2 regions of the Heyndrickxia sp. MSNUG genome follow, and region 2 is predicted to be linked to the other one. Evidence: a T-box and tRNA genes for the amino acid it is inferred to sense, from the RefSeq annotation. Region 2 holds a T-box; the other holds one or more tRNA genes.

Region 1 (4,388 bases), 280 kb from region 2:
GTGAGAATGCCGGTATGAGTAGCGAAAGATGGGTGAGAATCCCATCCACCGAATGCCTAAGGTTTCCTGAGGAAGGCTCGTCCTCTCAGGGTTAGTCGGGACCTAAGCCGAGGCCGAAAGGCGTAGGCGATGGACAACAGGTTGATATTCCTGTACCACCTCTTTATCGTTTGAGCAATGGGGGGACGCAGTAGGATAGGGTAAGCGCGCTGTTGGATATGCGCGTCTAAGCAGTAAGGCTGCAAGTGAGGCAAATCCCGCTTGCGTGAAGGCTGAGCTGTGACAGCGAGGGAAATATAGTACCGAAGTTCCTGATTTCACACTGCCAAGAAAAGCCTCTAGCGAGATAAAAGGTGCCCGTACCGCAAACCGACACAGGTAGGCGAGGAGAGAATCCTAAGGTGAGCGAGAGAACTCTCGTTAAGGAACTCGGCAAAATGACCCCGTAACTTCGGGAGAAGGGGTGCTCATTTGGGTGAATAGCCTAGATGAGCCGCAGTGAATAGGCCCAGGCGACTGTTTAGCAAAAACACAGGTCTCTGCGAAGCCGCAAGGCGAAGTATAGGGGCTGACGCCTGCCCGGTGCTGGAAGGTTAAGAGGAGGGGTTAGCGCAAGCGAAGCTCTGAATCGAAGCCCCAGTAAACGGCGGCCGTAACTATAACGGTCCTAAGGTAGCGAAATTCCTTGTCGGGTAAGTTCCGACCCGCACGAAAGGCGTAACGATCTGGGCACTGTCTCAACGAGAGACTCGGTGAAATTATAGTACCTGTGAAGATGCAGGTTACCCGCGACAGGACGGAAAGACCCCGTGGAGCTTTACTGTAGCCTGATATTGAATTTTGGTACAGCTTGTACAGGATAGGTAGGAGCCTGAGAAACCGGAGCGCCAGCTTCGGTGGAGGCGTCGGTGGGATACTACCCTGGCTGTATTGAAATTCTAACCCACGCCCCCGATCGGGGCGGGAGACAGTGTCAGGTGGGCAGTTTGACTGGGGCGGTCGCCTCCTAAAGAGTAACGGAGGCGCCCAAAGGTTCCCTCAGAATGGTTGGAAATCATTCGCAGAGTGTAAAGGCACAAGGGAGCTTGACTGCGAGACCTACAAGTCGAGCAGGGACGAAAGTCGGGCTTAGTGATCCGGTGGTTCCGCATGGAAGGGCCATCGCTCAACGGATAAAAGCTACCCCGGGGATAACAGGCTTATCTCCCCCAAGAGTCCACATCGACGGGGAGGTTTGGCACCTCGATGTCGGCTCATCGCATCCTGGGGCTGTAGTCGGTCCCAAGGGTTGGGCTGTTCGCCCATTAAAGCGGTACGCGAGCTGGGTTCAGAACGTCGTGAGACAGTTCGGTCCCTATCCGTCGTGGGCGCAGGAAATTTGAGAGGAGCTGTCCTTAGTACGAGAGGACCGGGATGGACGCACCGCTGGTGTACCAGTTGTCTTGCCAAAGGCATCGCTGGGTAGCTATGTGCGGACGGGATAAGTGCTGAAAGCATCTAAGCATGAAGCCCCCCTCAAGATGAGATTTCCCATAGCGCAAGCTAGTAAGAACCCTGAAAGATGATCAGGTTGATAGGTCAGAGGTGGAAGCGCGGTGACGTGTGGAGCTGACTGATACTAATCGTTCGAGGACTTAACCAAATTTAGATTACTCGTTCTTCTAATTCTTCTTATACATTATCTAGTTTTGAGGGAATGAAAAATTTCTCTTGCAAAATGCATAAAAGACAGTATAATAGATATTGTCTTTGAAAAAATGTCTGGTGGCGATGGCGAGAAGGTCACACCCGTTCCCATACCGAACACGGAAGTTAAGCTTCTCAGCGCCGATGGTAGTTGGGGGTTTCCCCCTGTGAGAGTAGGACGCCGCCGGGCAGGATGCATTCTTGAATCCTAGTTATGCTTTCTTAGATAAGGATCGTGAATCCAAGTCCCAGAAGTAATTATTATTCCGCAGTAGCTCAGTGGTAGAGCACTCGGCTGTTAACCGAGCGGTCGTAGGTTCGAATCCTACCTGCGGAGCCATTTGGAGAGCTGTCCGAGAGGTCGAAGGAGCACGATTGGAAATCGTGTAGACGGTTACCGCTGTCTCAAGGGTTCGAATCCCTTGCTCTCCGCCATATAAACTTTATATCTGGCCCCTTGGTCAAGCGGTTAAGACACCGCCCTTTCACGGCGGTAACACGGGTTCGAATCCCGTAGGGGTCACCAAGAATTATTTAAGCTTACAAAAACAGCACTTTCAATATGGAGGATTAGCTCAGCTGGGAGAGCATCTGCCTTACAAGCAGAGGGTCGGCGGTTCGATCCCGTCATCCTCCACCATAACAATTTAATGGTTAATTATTATCGTCGCGGGGTGGAGCAGCCCGGTAGCTCGTCGGGCTCATAACCCGAAGGTCGCAGGTTCAAATCCTGCCCCCGCAATTTGGTCCCGTGGTGTAGCGGTTAACATGCCTGCCTGTCACGCAGGAGATCGCCGGTTCGATCCCGGTCGGGACCGCCATTTGTGGCTCAGTAGCTCAGTCGGTAGAGCAAAGGACTGAAAATCCTTGTGTCGGCGGTTCGATTCCGTCCTGAGCCACCATTTATAAAAACACTTGTTTTTACAGGAAACATGATTAAATGGGTTTTTCACAAATCAAAATCATGTTATAATGGAGGGGTAGCGAAGTGGCTAAACGCGGCGGACTGTAAATCCGCTCCCTCAGGGTTCGGCGGTTCGAATCCGTCCCCCTCCACCATTTTTCTTTAGGGGTATAGTTTAAAGGTAGAACGAAGGTCTCCAAAACCTTTGGTGTGGGTTCGATTCCTACTACCCCTGCCAATTTTATAATGGCGATTGTGGCGAAGTGGTTAACGCACCTGATTGTGGTTCAGGCATTCGTGGGTTCGATTCCCATCAGTCGCCCCATTATAATTCACAAATGTAATAATAAGAGCATACAATATATTGGGCTATAGCCAAGCGGTAAGGCATCGCACTTTGACTGCGACATGCGTTGGTTCGAATCCAGCTAGCCCAGCCATTTTTGCGGAAGTAGTTCAGTGGTAGAATACAACCTTGCCAAGGTTGGGGTCGCGGGTTCGAATCCCGTCTTCCGCTCCAATAAGTATGGCGGCATAGCCAAGTGGTAAGGCAAAGGTCTGCAAAACCTTTATTCACCGGTTCAAATCCGGTTGCCGCCTCCATTAGATTACTAATGGTAGTTGTAAAGTAAGTCATCTTAATATGCCGGTGTGGCGGAATTGGCAGACGCGCACGACTCAAAATCGTGTTCCTTCTGGAGTGTCGGTTCGACCCCGACCACCGGTACCACTTTTATTATTAAACAGGGATTCCTGTTTTCTTTATTTCATTTAATATGTATGCGGGTGTAGTTTAGTGGTAAAACCTCAGCCTTCCAAGCTGATGATGAGGGTTCGATTCCCTTCACCCGCTCCATACATACGTAACTAACGCAGCATTTCGTTTTCAGAAAACGAAGTGTTGCGTTTTTTTCTGTTCGCTGAAATGGATTGTAACAAAAAATATATATTGGGTGCTTTCTCGTATTTCCCTATGAGGGGATAAAAACGTTAAGAAAAGATTCAATGACTGTAGTCTCCTTTCGAAGGAGTTCGAGTAAATAAACTTGATAAAAAAAAGGATGCCTCAGCATCCCACAATTTTATACGTACCTGATCCCCCGTGAATTTGGATGAACATGTTCATTAGTGATTCTGTCATTTTTTCTTTGCTTTCCTGTGGTTCTGATGGCCTTAAGTAAACGATTTGCAGAGCGTTCGTGGTTACCAGCGTTACCGCGGTCCTTTCTGAGTCAACGAATGGGCTGCCAAATGGTCCTTGATCATCTGCGGAAACAATTAAATTACTTACATTGTTTATTCTGCCATTTAGGCCTGCGTATTCTTCTGTTTCTATACCTATTCTTATCTGGACATTGCCGCTGAGCTTATCACAGTCATAAACACCAATAGGGACCTGGTATTCAAGTGAGAAGAAGTTGTTTAAGTCTATCGCGCTATGTACGGGTTGAAGATAGTTTTGTTTGGCAATCCTGCGATAAAGGGCTTCAGCGGAATGTCTATAGCGGTTTGGATCTTTTCCTGTGCTTTTGAAAATACTTCGCCATTCCTTAATACCATCCAGCTCCGTCACATTTTTTTCTAAGAGATCAAAGTAAATGGATTCCTGGAAAAGCTGAAGCCTGCCTTTTAGCATTTGCGGAGAATCCCCTACCTGAATATCTTTATATTCTATAACCCCGACCGAAAACCCGGGTATGAGATCACAAATCGTACTGGATACCTTAATTTCCATTGATTCCACCTCCAAAACTGCTTTAAAATAGTTTATCATAAAAGTGATGTGCATTTAAAATCG
Region 2 (4,388 bases):
CAGTGTCTCCACCAAGGTAGCGAAGTTCTAACTTATCTACGCCAAGTTCCTTAAGTCCAGCTTCCCATGCTTTCTTAGCTTCTTCAGCGTTGAAAGTAACGATGTCGCCGTTCTTTTCACGGAAATCTTCACCGTTTAGAGATACGAAATCTTTTGGTACGAAATAGTTTGCAGCAACAGATCCGTTGTTAAGGATGCTTGCAGCAAGGTCTTCTTTGTTGAAGCCCATTGCAATTGCTTTACGGATGTTTACGTTAGCAAGAGCTTTGTTCTTTTGGTTCATTTTGATCCAGAATACAGTTGGCTCCATCCAGCTAAGCATGCGGTCGTCGCCTTCATATTGTGGAACGATATCAGAAGAAAGCAATCCAGTCATGTCTGTTTCGCCAGCTTCGAATGCGTTTACAGCAGAGTTAGAATCTTTAACTACGTTTACAGTGATTTTTTCAAGTTTAACTTGATCAGCATTGTAATAGTTTTCGTTCTTTTCAAGTACCCACTCAGTAGCGTCAGTACCTTCCCACTTAGTCATCTTGAAAGGACCGTTGTAAAGTAAGTTTTCAGCATTGCTTGCGAAAGCTTCGCCTTTTTCTTCAACAAACTTCTGGTTTTGAGGATAGAATGTTGGGAAAGCGAATAAGTCAGCCCAGTATACTACTGGCTTATCAAGTGTTACTTCTAAAGTCTTGTCATCAAGAGCTTTAACTCCAAGTGTGTTAAGATCGTAAGGCTTCTTAGCAGCACCAAGTGCAGTGATTTCAGCAGCACCCTTGATTTTGCCACCCATCATGTATGGGCCATATGGAGAAGCAGTCTTAGGATCGATTGCGCGCTGCCAAGCATACACGAAATCTTTAGCCGTTACAGGCTCTCCGTTTGACCATTTAGAGTCACGAAGTTTGAAAGTGTAAACAGTTTTGTCTTCGCTGATTGTTGGTTCGCCATCAGCAAGTGCAGGAACTGGCTTGTGGTCCTGTCCAAGACGGTATAGACCTTCACCTACGTTGTTTATGTATGTGAAGCTAGTAGAACCTTCTGCAAGTACAGTGTCCATTGTTGGGATTTCAGAAGAATCCAACATTCTTAGTTCTTGTGGTAGATCTGATTTTTCAGCTGGTGTTGCACTGTCATCGTCTTTAGGCTCAGTATCTTTTCCAGCATCTTTTCCGCCGCTGCATGCAGACAGGAATAAAGAGAATACTAGAGTCAGAACCAAAAGCAATGAAAATTTTGACTTTTTCAAAGTTATGCCCCCTCTTTTTTTGTTGTTTTCTGAAAACTTTTTACATTCCCTATTATACATAGATTGAAAAAAATGTTCAATATTTTTCCGCGAAAAATTTACAACATTGAAACAATAGTAATAAATTACCTAAAAAATATATGTTATAATGGTGACTTATAGGCATTTGTTCAATGTTTCGCATACTTGTCTCGCTGTAATATTTGAGTTTTTTCCGGCTGATTTCTGGAGAAATCACTTTTATAAAATAACAATTTAAGGGAGAAATAGTAAAATGAGTAAAGGTGTTGGGAAAATTTTATCAGGTTTTTTAGGCTCTCAAGTTTTGGTAGTACTTCTCTTGCTTCTCTACTACAAAAATTTTTCATTACTCAACTATATTAATATTTCTTTTTATATTTCAAGTTTTCTGCTTTTTACCTCATTGCTAGTTTTTACAGTCAATTCTGGATTCTTTGATGCCATATCCTATTCCTTCAGGACTGTGTTTGGTGGCAAGGAGGACGGAGTGAAGATCAAATCGATTAATGAAATGACACCTCTGTCTGAAATGGTGAAAATCAATACGAATCCGATTCTGATTATTGGGCTTTTAGACTTTGTTTTAATGCTTGCGGCGCTTTCTATTTACTATCTGTAAAAAATTCCTTTGTGTCCCTTGCATCTTATTTCGTAATTGATTATAATTCTTGTTAATAAAATTGTATTTAAAGGCAATGACAAAGAATAGTACACATGTTCAAGGTTTTCAGAGAGTTTGTGGTTGGTGCGAACAAACAGCCTGGCATTTGGAATGGACTTTCGAGCCCCTGCTTCGAACCAAAGTAGATCCAGGCGTATACCCTGCGTTAAAGGGAACCATGCTTTATCTGGCATGGGCTGAGTGACTCATTAGTGAGTAATTAGGGTGGCAACACGGACCATTCGTCCCTACTTTATGTAGGGATGAATGGTCTTTTTTATATACTTTTTTAAGTAACAGGAGGAATTTACATGCAAACGATTTTTTCCGGCATCCAGCCAAGCGGGACCATTACTCTAGGCAATTACATCGGTGCCATGAAGCAATTCACAGAATTGCAGGATGAATACAACTGCTATTTCTGTATTGTTGACCAGCACGCGATTACTGTGCCGCAAGAGAAGCTGCAGCTTCGCAAAAATATCAAAAGCCTTGCAGCCTTATACATTGCCTCTGGTATTGACCCTGAAAAAGTTACACTCTTCATACAGTCAGAGGTTCCGGCACATGCCCAGGCCGGTTGGATGATGCAATGTGTCGCTTATATCGGAGAGCTTGAAAGAATGACACAATTCAAAGATAAATCGACTGGAAAAGAAGCTGTTTCAGCTGGTTTATTAACATACCCTCCTTTAATGGCAGCGGATATTCTTCTTTATGGGACGGATCTTGTACCTGTGGGTGAGGATCAGAAACAGCATCTTGAATTAACAAGGGATTTGGCTGAACGCTTCAATAAAAAATACAATGACATTTTTACAATCCCAGAAGTAAGGATTGCCAAGGTTGGAGCAAGGGTTATGTCCTTGCAGGACCCATTGAAAAAAATGAGCAAATCTGACCCTAATACTAAAGCTTTTATCTCCATGCTGGATGATCCAAAACAGATCGAAAAGAAAATTAAAAGCGCAGTGACTGATTCTGAAGGAATTGTGAAGTATGACAAAGAGAATAAGCCTGGAATTTCAAACCTCCTTTCTATTTTTTCAATCCTGTCAGGCAAGTCTGTTGCTGATATTGAGAAAGAATATGAAGGAAAAGGTTACGGAGATTTTAAGGGCGACCTGGCAAAGGTTGTAGTTAATGTGATTGAGCCCATCCAGAAAAAATACTATGAGCTTATCGACTCACCTGAGTTGGATGCAATTCTCGACCAAGGTGCTGAGAAAGCAAACCGTGTTGCCAGCAAAATGCTTGGCAAAATGGAGAATGCAATGGGTCTTGGCCGGAAAAGAAGATAACGTGAGTGCATAAATCAGAAGCTGATTAAGGTTGGCTTCTTTTTTTTGTTTAATGAAGGCTTTGTTTTGATTTTTATAAGAGGTGGGTTCATCAGATGTTTGATCTCCATTAAAAAAGGAGCTGGTGATCAGCTCCTTAATTTACCTTTGGACCATGTTCCATTTCCCATAATTTTTCAAAAAATGTCTGGCCCTTTATTATATTTTCGCAGAATTTTTCATGCTTACCGGACCAGCCATATTTCGTTTCCTCAAATAGCTGCTCCCACACTTCTTCGAACGAACGCTGCTGGATTTCTTCATATAGCTCTGGTTTCCATTCAGTGAACCAGTACCGCACTTCAGCCACATTTTTTGATGAATTCAATTGATCCATTGCCATGAACAGCAATTGTTTCAATTGCCTTTCTTTGCGCGTCAGTCCCTTCATGAGATCAGGCGAGGGAGACAGAATATGAAAGTCCTTCAAGGCGCTTTGGTCGTTGAACCCATATTGGATTGTATCCTGATTTTCAATCATTTCATATACTAACTGTTCCTGCCTTGGAATCAAACGGCTTTTTCGGATGGGAATATTGTAGCCAATTGTATCAACTGCGAGGATACCTGTTCCATCAGAAACGACAAAACAGTAGTCGAGCTGGGTGCGCTCATGGTTTTTCCTCAAGTACGCCTTTCTGTATATGTCATCCAGAAGCTGTTGAGGCAACTCTGATAAATCATTCTCAATATAATTAAATAGCAGATGATCAATTTTCAAAAGAGGCACCTGGTCAAGTAGCTCAACCCCGTCATCTTTGCGCCATTCATGAAAATGGCAGACATTATAGCCGTTCTCTTCCCCTTCGAACCAATTTACCCAGACATCATGAAGATACAACATGATTATAACCCCTCACTTCAAGAAACTGTTTGTCCATCAGTATGGGCAGCACTAAGTAAAATTATTCCTTATTAGGAAGATCATTTTTCAGCGGTATGATGTGGCCAATATATACTAAGCCAGATGACAGCTATTCCTATAGGCAGCATGTAGCACTCCACCCTTTTAGCGATGAAATTCAAATACTCAACAAAACCATGTCCCGCAATAATCATGTTTAAATAAGCAATTGTACTGATTCCACCAGACACCGCGATACCAAAACCAATGGTTAACAGG

Evidence for each region. A T-box is a leader RNA that pairs with one kind of tRNA and senses whether it is charged. The one in region 2 lies ahead of trpS (tryptophan--tRNA ligase), so its partner is inferred to be a tRNA-Trp.
Region 1: it encodes a tRNA-Trp, which carries the amino acid that the T-box ahead of trpS (tryptophan--tRNA ligase) is inferred to sense. The anticodon was not compared.

What each region holds. Positions count from the first base shown of each region.
Region 1 is NZ_CP150978.1:1,122,473-1,126,860, forward strand. It holds rRNA gene AABM38_RS05510 (23S ribosomal RNA) at 1-1,642, shown strand, start outside; rRNA gene rrf (5S ribosomal RNA) at 1,761-1,876, shown strand; tRNA gene AABM38_RS05520 (tRNA-Asn) at 1,952-2,026, shown strand; tRNA gene AABM38_RS05525 (tRNA-Ser) at 2,030-2,121, shown strand; tRNA gene AABM38_RS05530 (tRNA-Glu) at 2,138-2,212, shown strand; tRNA gene AABM38_RS05535 (tRNA-Val) at 2,251-2,326, shown strand; tRNA gene AABM38_RS05540 (tRNA-Met) at 2,355-2,428, shown strand; tRNA gene AABM38_RS05545 (tRNA-Asp) at 2,432-2,507, shown strand; tRNA gene AABM38_RS05550 (tRNA-Phe) at 2,513-2,588, shown strand; tRNA gene AABM38_RS05555 (tRNA-Tyr) at 2,661-2,745, shown strand; tRNA gene AABM38_RS05560 (tRNA-Trp) at 2,755-2,828, shown strand; tRNA gene AABM38_RS05565 (tRNA-His) at 2,840-2,915, shown strand; tRNA gene AABM38_RS05570 (tRNA-Gln) at 2,956-3,030, shown strand; tRNA gene AABM38_RS05575 (tRNA-Gly) at 3,036-3,110, shown strand; tRNA gene AABM38_RS05580 (tRNA-Cys) at 3,119-3,193, shown strand; tRNA gene AABM38_RS05585 (tRNA-Leu) at 3,236-3,320, shown strand; tRNA gene AABM38_RS05590 (tRNA-Gly) at 3,373-3,446, shown strand; gene AABM38_RS05595 (B3/4 domain-containing protein) at 3,657-4,325, opposite strand.
Region 2 is NZ_CP150978.1:1,403,328-1,407,715, reverse strand. It holds gene AABM38_RS06885 (peptide ABC transporter substrate-binding protein) at 1-1,243, opposite strand, end outside; gene AABM38_RS06880 (DUF3899 domain-containing protein) at 1,518-1,883, shown strand; T-box leader at 1,951-2,178, shown strand; gene trpS (tryptophan--tRNA ligase) at 2,237-3,226, shown strand; gene AABM38_RS06870 (YjbA family protein) at 3,363-4,109, opposite strand; gene AABM38_RS06865 (hypothetical protein) at 4,190-4,388, opposite strand, start outside.